2 regions of the Kitasatospora sp. NPDC051984 genome follow, and region 1 is predicted to be linked to the other one. Evidence: riboswitches for the same ligand, from Rfam matches in the RefSeq annotation. Region 1 holds a riboswitch; the other holds the start of a gene.

Evidence for each region. Region 1 has a riboswitch for glycine ahead of gcvT (glycine cleavage system aminomethyltransferase GcvT). Riboswitches for the same ligand answer to the same signal wherever they lie in the genome.
Region 2: linked by a shared signal. The riboswitch ahead of gcvP (aminomethyl-transferring glycine dehydrogenase) and the one ahead of gcvT (glycine cleavage system aminomethyltransferase GcvT) in region 1 are both predicted to bind glycine.

What each region holds. Positions count from the first base shown of each region.
Region 1 is NZ_JBIUCB010000001.1:811,412-815,788, reverse strand. Features, by position in the region: gene ACIHEI_RS03670 (enhanced serine sensitivity protein SseB C-terminal domain-containing protein) at 146-970, opposite strand; gene ACIHEI_RS03665 (enhanced serine sensitivity protein SseB) at 1,090-1,857, opposite strand; glycine riboswitch at 1,996-2,100, shown strand; gene gcvT (glycine cleavage system aminomethyltransferase GcvT) at 2,250-3,368, shown strand; gene gcvH (glycine cleavage system protein GcvH) at 3,471-3,845, shown strand; gene glyA (serine hydroxymethyltransferase) at 3,862-4,377, shown strand, end outside.
Region 2 is NZ_JBIUCB010000008.1:13,776-18,152, reverse strand. Features, by position in the region: gene gcvP (aminomethyl-transferring glycine dehydrogenase) at 1-2,850, opposite strand, end outside; glycine riboswitch at 3,069-3,175, opposite strand; gene ACIHEI_RS17635 (PRC and DUF2382 domain-containing protein) at 3,362-4,377, shown strand, end outside.

The DNA.
Region 1 (4,377 bases):
GCACACTGACGACACCCCGCCAGTGGCGGGGAAACGCCAGGTGACGCCGTGGTGGCGCGCGTAGAGGGCCGGACAGCGAAAAACCCCCGCCGACCTTCGAAAGAAGGTTCGTACGGGGGTCTTCCGGCGTTCTGTCGCGGTACGGTCAGCGACCCGGATATCCCGGCCACTGGGGCTGCGGCCAGCCCGGCGCGGGCCCGGCCGGCGGTTGCGCTGCGTAACCGAAACCGGTGGTGAAGGACTGCGGCGGGCCCTGCCGGTCGAAGAACGGGCGGGCGTTGGCCCACAGCCACATCGCCACCGGGTCGAACTCGTCGGCCATCATCACGGTCGACACGGCCGGCCCCTCGGGGGCGTGCGCGGCGGCCCGCTGCACCAGCGCCCGGGCGGCCTCCACGGCCGGCGGCGAGGTGTCGTACAGGTCCAGACCGATCGCCAAGTACGGCTCGCCCAGCACCGGTTGCACCCAGGCCCGGCGCAGCGAGCGCAACGGGCGCACCTCGGCGGCCTGTTGCTCCAGCACGGCGAAGAACTGCGGTGCCTGCCCGGCCGGTTCGGAGATCCGCAGCGGCCCGGCCGGCAGCCGGTCCAGGCCGACGGCGATCCGCCGCAGGTCGGCCCACGGTACGCCGATGCCGCCGCCCGGGCGGTGCGGGTCCAGCCACAGGCCCCAGCGGGAGCGGTACAGCGAGCCGGCGATCTCCGGCCCCGACACCACCTCGTGGCCGCGCGCCCAGCCACTGGCCGTCAGCTGCCCCGGGGAGGTCACGCAGGGCGCGTAGCCGTGCCCGCCGACGTCCATGTTCCCGTACTGGGCGTCCGGGCTGCCCTGGCTGCCGTGCCACAGCAGCATCCAGACCTGACCGCCCGCGAGGGCGCGCAGCAGCCCCTCGTACGCGTCCCAGCGCTCCGGTGCGACCGCTGCGAGGGCGCGCTCGATCGCGCCCGGGTCGTCGGCTGCTCCCGTCACGTCGTCGCCTCTTTCTCGACTTCCCTCGTCCACCCGTCCACCGCGCGGCGGTGTGCCGGGGCAACCCTATGGGGCGCGCCCGACAACCGTCATGCCGCCGTCCCGGACATCCGGTGGATTCACGGTCTGACGTAGAAGGGCTGTACCCGCCCCAGCATCCAGTCCACCACCGGGTCGGCGACCAGGTCGAGCAGCACCAGGTGGACGCCCCAGCTCGGCGCCGCGGTTCCGAGTGCCCGGCCGAGCGCCAGATTGACGTCGCCGGGGTCGGCGGGGGCCGCCGGGTCCAGCTGGACGCCGACGTACAGCAGGGTCGACTCGCCCTCCACCCGGGCCAGCGCCCGGCGGGCCGTCAACACGCCCGGCAGCGCGGCGAGTTCGCCGGTCGCGGCGGCCAGGAAGGCGAGCGGCTCCTGGTGCGGCTCGGGTTCCTTGAGCGCCACCCTGGCGCCCTCGGTGACGCCCTGCGCCTCCCACTGGTCGCCGCGCGGCCCGCGCCGCAGCTCACCCACGCCCTCCGGCGGCACCGGGATGCCCACCGGCGCCTCGGGGTTGACCGCGATGCCGATGCCCAGCGGCAGCCCCCGGGCGAACTCCCACATCGGGGCGATCGCGAACGGGATGCCCGGCACGTGCCGCAGGTACAGCTCCTGCGAGCTGTACACCGGCACGTAGGGCGCGCCCGCCAGTTCGAGGGTCGGCAGGTCGAGTTCGCCGGACTGCGGATCGGCGCCCGACGGCAGCGGGATCCACACCTGGCTGCGGGCCAGCACCTCGATCACCCGGGGTGTCGCCCCCGGATCGCCCAGGGCCGCCATCAGCACCTGCTCCAGCTCGTTGGCCGGCCAGCTCCCGCCTTCCGGAACCTGCCCCAGCGGGATGCTCATCTCGCCCCTCCACACTCACGGTTGCGATCAGGTTAGCGGCGCGCACGGGTCCCCCGCGGCGGCCGCCGCCGAACCCCACTCCCACCAGCGGGTCCCGGCATGCCATGATGGGCCCGCCCAAACTTCATACCGGCCGCTCGAACCCGCGCGGGAGAGCCGGAACGACCGTCACCAGGTCGCGACCGGCGCCGAAGGAGCAAGTCCTCCCCGGAATCTCTCAGGCCCCCTAACCGCCCGGGCGAGGCAGATCTGGAAAGTGGACACGGCCGCGCCGTGCGCCCACCCACGGTGCAAACCGCCATCCTTTCGGATGGCGGTGAAGCTCTCAGGTTCGACGACAGACGGGGAGGTTCGCCCCAGCCTGCCCGTTTCCAGATCCCGGGAGTCCTGCCGTGTCCCTCCGCCTCACCGCACTCGACGCGCTGCACCGCTCGCTCGGCGCCACCATGACCGACTTCGCGGGCTGGGACATGCCGCTGCGCTACGGCAGCGAGCGCGAGGAGCACCTCGCGGTCCGCACCAAGGCCGGCCTGTTCGACCTGTCGCACATGGGCGAGATCACCGTCTCCGGCCCGCAGGCCGGCGAGCTGCTCGACCACGCGCTGGTCGGCTTCATCTCCGCGCTCGGCGTGCTGCGCGCCCGCTACACCATGATCTGCCGCGAGGACGGCGGCATCCTGGACGACCTGATCGTCTACCGCACCGCGGAGAACGAGTACCTGGTCGTCGCCAACGCCTCCAACGCCCAGGTGGTGCTGGACGCCCTGACCGAGCGCGCGGCCGGCTTCGACGCCACCGTCCGCGACGACCGCGACGCCTACGCGCTGCTCGCCGTCCAGGGCCCGGAGGCCAACGGCATCCTGGCCAAGCTCACCGACGCCGACCTGCCCGGCCTCAAGTACTACGCGCTGCTGCCCGCCACCGTGGCGGACCGTCAGGTCTGGCTGGCCCGCACCGGCTACACCGGCGAGGACGGCTTCGAGGTCTTCTGCGCCCCCGCCGACGCCGAGCACCTGTGGACGGCGCTGACCGAGGCCGGCACCGCCGAGGGTCTGGTCCCGTGCGGCCTGTCCTGCCGCGACACGCTGCGCCTGGAGGCCGGCATGCCGCTGTACGGGCACGAGCTGTCCACCGAGCTGACCCCGTTCGACGCCGGCCTCGGCCGGGTGGTGCGCTTCGACAAGACCACCAACAACGGTGAGTTCGTCGGCCGCAAGGCGCTGGAGGAGGCCGCCGCCGCGGCCGAGGCCAAGGCGCCCCGCAAGCTGGTCGGCCTGGTCTCCGAGGGCCGCCGCGTCCCGCGCGCCGAGTACTCCGTGGTGGACGCCGAGGGCGCCGTGATCGGCCGGATCACCTCCGGTTCGCCGTCCCCGACCCTGGGCAAGCCGATCGCCATCGCGTACGTGGACGCCGCGCACGCCGAGCCGGGCAGCACCGTCGCGGTGGACGTGCGCGGCAAGGCCGAGCCGGTCCAGGTCGTCGCGCTGCCGTTCTACAAGCGCGCCCGCTGACCTTCGCTCAGCCCTTCACCTGCTGTCCCAGCAGTCGTTTCCGGTTCGTCCGCCCAGCGGACGGCCGCGCCCGCCCCTCTTGCGATCCTGGAGAATGACGTCATGAGCAACCCCACGCACCTGCAGTACACCAAGGAGCACGAGTGGCTGACCGCCGCCGTGGACGGGGTGTCGACGATCGGCATCACCGCGCACGCGGCCGACGCCCTCGGCGACATCGTCTACGTCCAGCTCCCCAATGTCGGTGACACCGTCACCGCCGGTGAGACCTGTGGCGAGCTCGAGTCCACCAAGTCGGTCAGCGACCTCTTCTCCCCCGCCACCGGCGAGGTCACCGAGGTCAACCAGGAGGTCATCGACGACCCGGCCCTGGTCAACTCGGAGCCCTTCGAGGGCGGTTGGCTGTTCAAGGTCCGGGTCGAGGCCACCGACGAGCTGCTCGACGCCGACGGCTACGACGCCCTCATCGGCGCCTGACCGGGAGATCCCCCTCATGACGGTTCTCAACCAGTCCCTCCACGCGCTCGACCCGGAGATCGCCGCCGCGGTCGACGCCGAGCTGCACCGCCAGCAGACCACCCTGGAAATGATCGCCTCCGAGAACTTCGCCCCGGTGGCGGTCATGGAGGCCCAGGGCTCGGTGCTCACCAACAAGTACGCCGAGGGCTACCCCGGCCGCCGCTACTACGGCGGCTGCGAGCACGTCGACGTGGTCGAGCAGCTCGCCATCGACCGGGTCAAGGAGCTGTTCGGCGCCGAGCACGCCAACGTGCAGCCGCACTCCGGCGCGCAGGCGAACGCCGCGGCGATGTTCGCGCTGATCCAGCCGGGCGACACCATCCTGGGCCTGAACCTGGCCCACGGCGGTCACCTGACCCACGGCATGAAGATCAACTTCTCCGGCAAGCTCTACAACGTGGCCGCGTACCACGTCGACGAGAAGACCGGCCGGGTCGACATGGCCGAGGTCGAGCGCCTCGCCAAGGAGCACCAGCCCAAGCTGATCATC
Region 2 (4,377 bases), on a different contig from region 1:
CGGCGGGCACGAGCACACCAGGTTCCGGTCCCCGTACGCCCCGTCGATGCGTCGCACCGCCGGCCAGTACTTGTCCGCCGGGTTGACGCCCGCCGGGAAGACCGCCTCTTCGCGGGTGTAGGGGTGCGCCCACTCCCCGGCCATCATCGCCGCGGTGTGCGGCGCGTTGCGCAGCGGGTTGTCGTCCGCCGCCCACTCGCCCACGCCGACCTTCTCGATCTCCCGGCGGATAGCGATCATCGCCTCGCAGAAGCGGTCGATCTCGTGCAGGTCCTCGGACTCCGTCGGCTCGATCATCAGCGTGCCGGCGACCGGGAACGACATGGTCGGCGCGTGGAAGCCGTAGTCGATGAGTCGCTTGGCGATGTCGTCGACGCTGACGCCCGTCTCCTTACTGAGCGGACGCAGGTCGATGATGCACTCGTGCGCGACCAGCCCGCCGGGGCCGGTGTAGAGCACGGGGAAGTGCGGGGAGAGCCGCTTGGCGATGTAGTTGGCGTTCAGCACGGCCACCTGGGTGGCGCGCTTGAGGCCCTCGCCGCCCATCAGGCGGACGTACGACCAGGAGATCGGCAGGATCGCGGCGGAGCCCCACGGCGCGGCCGAGATCGGTCCGACGCCGGTCGCGGGGCCGGCCTCGGCCTGCAGCGGGTGGTTGGGCAGGTACGGCGCGAGGTGCTCGCGCACCGCGACCGGGCCGACGCCGGGGCCGCCGCCGCCGTGCGGGATGCAGAAGGTCTTGTGCAGGTTCAGGTGCGAGACGTCCGCGCCGAACTTGCCGGGCTTGGCGAGGCCGACCAGCGCGTTCAGGTTGGCGCCGTCGACGTACACCTGGCCGCCGGCCTCGTGGACGAGGGCGCAGATGTCGGTGATCTGGGTCTCGAACACGCCGTGGGTGGACGGGTAGGTGACCATCAGCACGGCCAGCTGCTCGCGGTGCTGCTCGATCTTGGCCTTGAGGTCTTCGACGTCCACGTCACCGTCGGCCAGGGTCTTCACGACCACGACCCGCATGCCGGCCATCGCCGCCGAGGCCGCGTTGGTGCCGTGCGCCGAGGACGGGATCAGACACACGTCGCGCTGGGTGTCGCCGTTCGCCCGGTGGTACGCCCGGACGGCCAGCAGACCGGCCAGCTCGCCCTGCGAGCCCGCGTTCGGCTGGATCGACACGGCGTCGTAGCCGGTGACCTCGACCAGCTGCTGCTCCAGCCCGCGGATCAGCGTCAGGAAGCCCTCGGCCTGGTCGACCGGCGCGAACGGGTGCAGCTGGCCGAACTCGGGCCAGGTGATCGGCTCCATCTCGGTGGTCGCGTTGAGCTTCATGGTGCAGGAGCCCAGCGGGATCATGCCGCGGTCGAGCGCGTAGTCGCGGTCCGACAGGCGGCGCAGGTAGCGCAGCATGGCGGTCTCGGAGCGGTGGCTGTGGAAGACCGGGTGGGTGAGGTACTCGTCCTCACGCAGCAGCCCGGCGGGCAGCGCGTCCGCGTCCTCGACCACCTCTGCCGTCACACCGAACGCGGCGAACACGGCCGCCAGGTGCTCACGGGTCGTCGTCTCGTCACAAGAGACCGAGACCTGGTCCGCGTCCACCCGGAACACGTTCACGCCACCGGCCAGCGCCGCGGCGACAACCTCGTCCGCACGCCCCGGAACAACAGCGGTCACGGTGTCGAAGAACGCCTCGTGGGCGAGCTCGACGCCGCCCGCGCGCAGGCCGGCGGCGAGCGCGGCAGCGTAGCGGTGGGTGCGGCGGGCGATGTCGGCGAGGCCGTCGGGGCCGTGGTAGACGGCGTACATGGAGGCCATCACGGCGAGCAGCACCTGGGCGGTGCAGATGTTGGAGGTGGCCTTCTCGCGGCGGATGTGCTGCTCGCGGGTCTGCAGGGCCAGCCGGTACGCGCGGTTGCCGTCGGCGTCGACGGAGACGCCGACCAGGCGGCCGGGCAGGTTGCGGGCGTACTCGGCGCGCACGGCGAGGTAGCCGGCGTGCGGGCCGCCGAAGCCCATCGGGACGCCGAAGCGCTGCGAGGTGCCGCAGGCGATGTCGGCGCCGAGCTCGCCGGGCGAGCGCAGCAGGGTGAGGGCGAGCAGGTCGGCGGCGACGGCGACGACCGCGCCGAGCTGGTGGGCCTGCTCGATGACGGGCTTGATGTCCCGCACCGCGCCGGACGCGCCGGGGTACTGGATCAGCATGCCGAAGACGCCGCGTTCGGCGATCTCGGCGGGGATGCCGTTCGACAGGTCCGCGGTGACGACCTCGACGCCGGTCGGTTCGGCGCGGGTCTCGATCACGGCGAGGGTCTGCGGCAGGGTGTCGGCGTCGACCAGGAAGACGCCGCCCTTGACCTTGGTGACGCGCCGCGTCAGGGCCATCGCCTCGGCGGCGGCGGTGCCCTCGTCGAGCAGCGAGGATCCGGAGGTGGCCAGGCCGGTCAGGTCGGCGACCATGGTCTGGAAGTTGAGCAGGGCCTCCAGGCGGCCCTGGGAGATCTCCGGCTGGTACGGGGTGTATGCGGTGTACCAGGCGGGGTTCTCGAGGACGTTGCGCAGGATGACCGGCGGCGTGAAGGTGCCGTAGTAGCCGAGGCCGATCATCGAGGTGAGGACCTGGTTGCGGCCGGCGAGCTCGCGCAGTTCGGCGAGCACCTGGGCCTCGCTGCGGCCGGCGGGCAGGCCGAGCGCGGTGAGGCTGCGGATGGCGTCGGGGACGGCCGCGTCGGACAGTTCGTCCAGCGAGGTGTAGCCGACCTGGGCCAGCATCTTCTGCTGGGCGTCGCTGTCGGGGCCGATGTGGCGGTGCTCGAAGGGGCTGGCCTGCTCAAGCTCGGTGAGCGTCGGCTGGGCGTTCATGGGGGTCAAGCCTCCTGGTCGCGGACCGGCGGTGGGACGCACGCCGGCCGGCCGCTGTGGAAGCGTCCGGGCGTACGAACCCGTCAGCCTCCCCCTCTGTCATCGGTACCTGAGAGCTTCGCGCGCCCGGGGTGGTTCCCGGTCGGCTTGCACCGTCGGCGAGGACAGCGTCCGGCGGCTTCGGTGCCGACGGTCCTGCCCTGCTTTCCAGAGTGACCTGATCCCGTTCGGTACGGATGCCTGAGAGATTCCGGGGAGGGGTTGCTCCTTCGGCGTCCCGCATCCCCGCTTTCCAACGGGTCCGGGACTCTCCCGAGCGGGCTCGGCGGTCGCCGCCCAGGGTACCAGCGCCGACCTGGACGATCACCGCTGCGGCCGCACGATCCGCCCCGGACGGAGGCACCCGGAGTGACACCGTCCGGAACGTGCCTTTTGGTGTGAAACAGCGGCCCGGCACGCTCCTCCGACCGCTCCCCCGACGTTCCCTCAGGAGCAGCAGCTGGAGGACAGCGTGCAGACCGATATCGATCCGCGCGACCTGATCGGACACAAGGCGGTCGACCGGAACGGTGACAAGATCGGCACGGTCGACGAGGTTTACCTGGACGACACCACCGGCAGACCCGAGTGGGCGGCCGTCCGGACCGGGATCTTCGGCCGGGACGCCTTCGTCCCGCTGACCACCAGCGACTTCACCGGCGACGAGCTGCACGTCCCGTACGACAAGTCGCTGATCAAGGAGTCCCCGGACTTCGGGGTGGGCCAGCACCTCTCCCCCGAACAGGAACTCGAGCTCTACCGCTACTACGGCCTCGACACGGCGAGCCCCGACGAGTCCGTCCGGTTCATCTCCGAACGCACCCCGGCGCGCAGCAAGCCACCCATCGACCACGACTTCGGCACCCCCGCCCCCTCCTCCGGCCCCGTCCACGGCCCGGCCCCCGCGCCCCCGGGCTTCACCGCCCCGCAGGCCGCCCCCGAGCCACCGGCCCGCCCCGCCGAGCCGCCGACCGCCCGGGCGGACCGGGCAGACCAGGCGGACCGGGCAGACCGGGCGGACCGGGCGGACCGGGCGGACCGGGGGGACCGGGCGGACCGGGGGGACCGGCAGAAGCCGGTGGAGATCACCTGCCGCGAGGAGCGCCTGGACATCACCACCCAGTGGCACAACATCGGCACCACCCGGCTGCGCAAGTACGTGACCACCGAGGCGGTCGTGCGGCGGGTGCCAGTGGTGCGCGAGCGCGTGCGGGTGGAGCGGATCCCGGTGTCGGAGGCGGAGCGGGCGGCGCTGAGCGACCAGGAGATCGCCGAGGCGGTGGAGGAGGTCACGCTGCGCGAGGAACGCCCGGTGGTCCGCAAGTACCTGGTACCGGTGGAGCGGGTGCGGCTGGTGGTGGAGCAGTACACCGAGGAGCAGGTGGTCCGCGAGGAGCTGCGCCGCGAGCAGGTGGAGGTGCACGGCGCGACCACCGGCGCGGACGGCGAGGCCTCGCAGCGGCAGCCGTGGGACTCTCATCCGCAGTC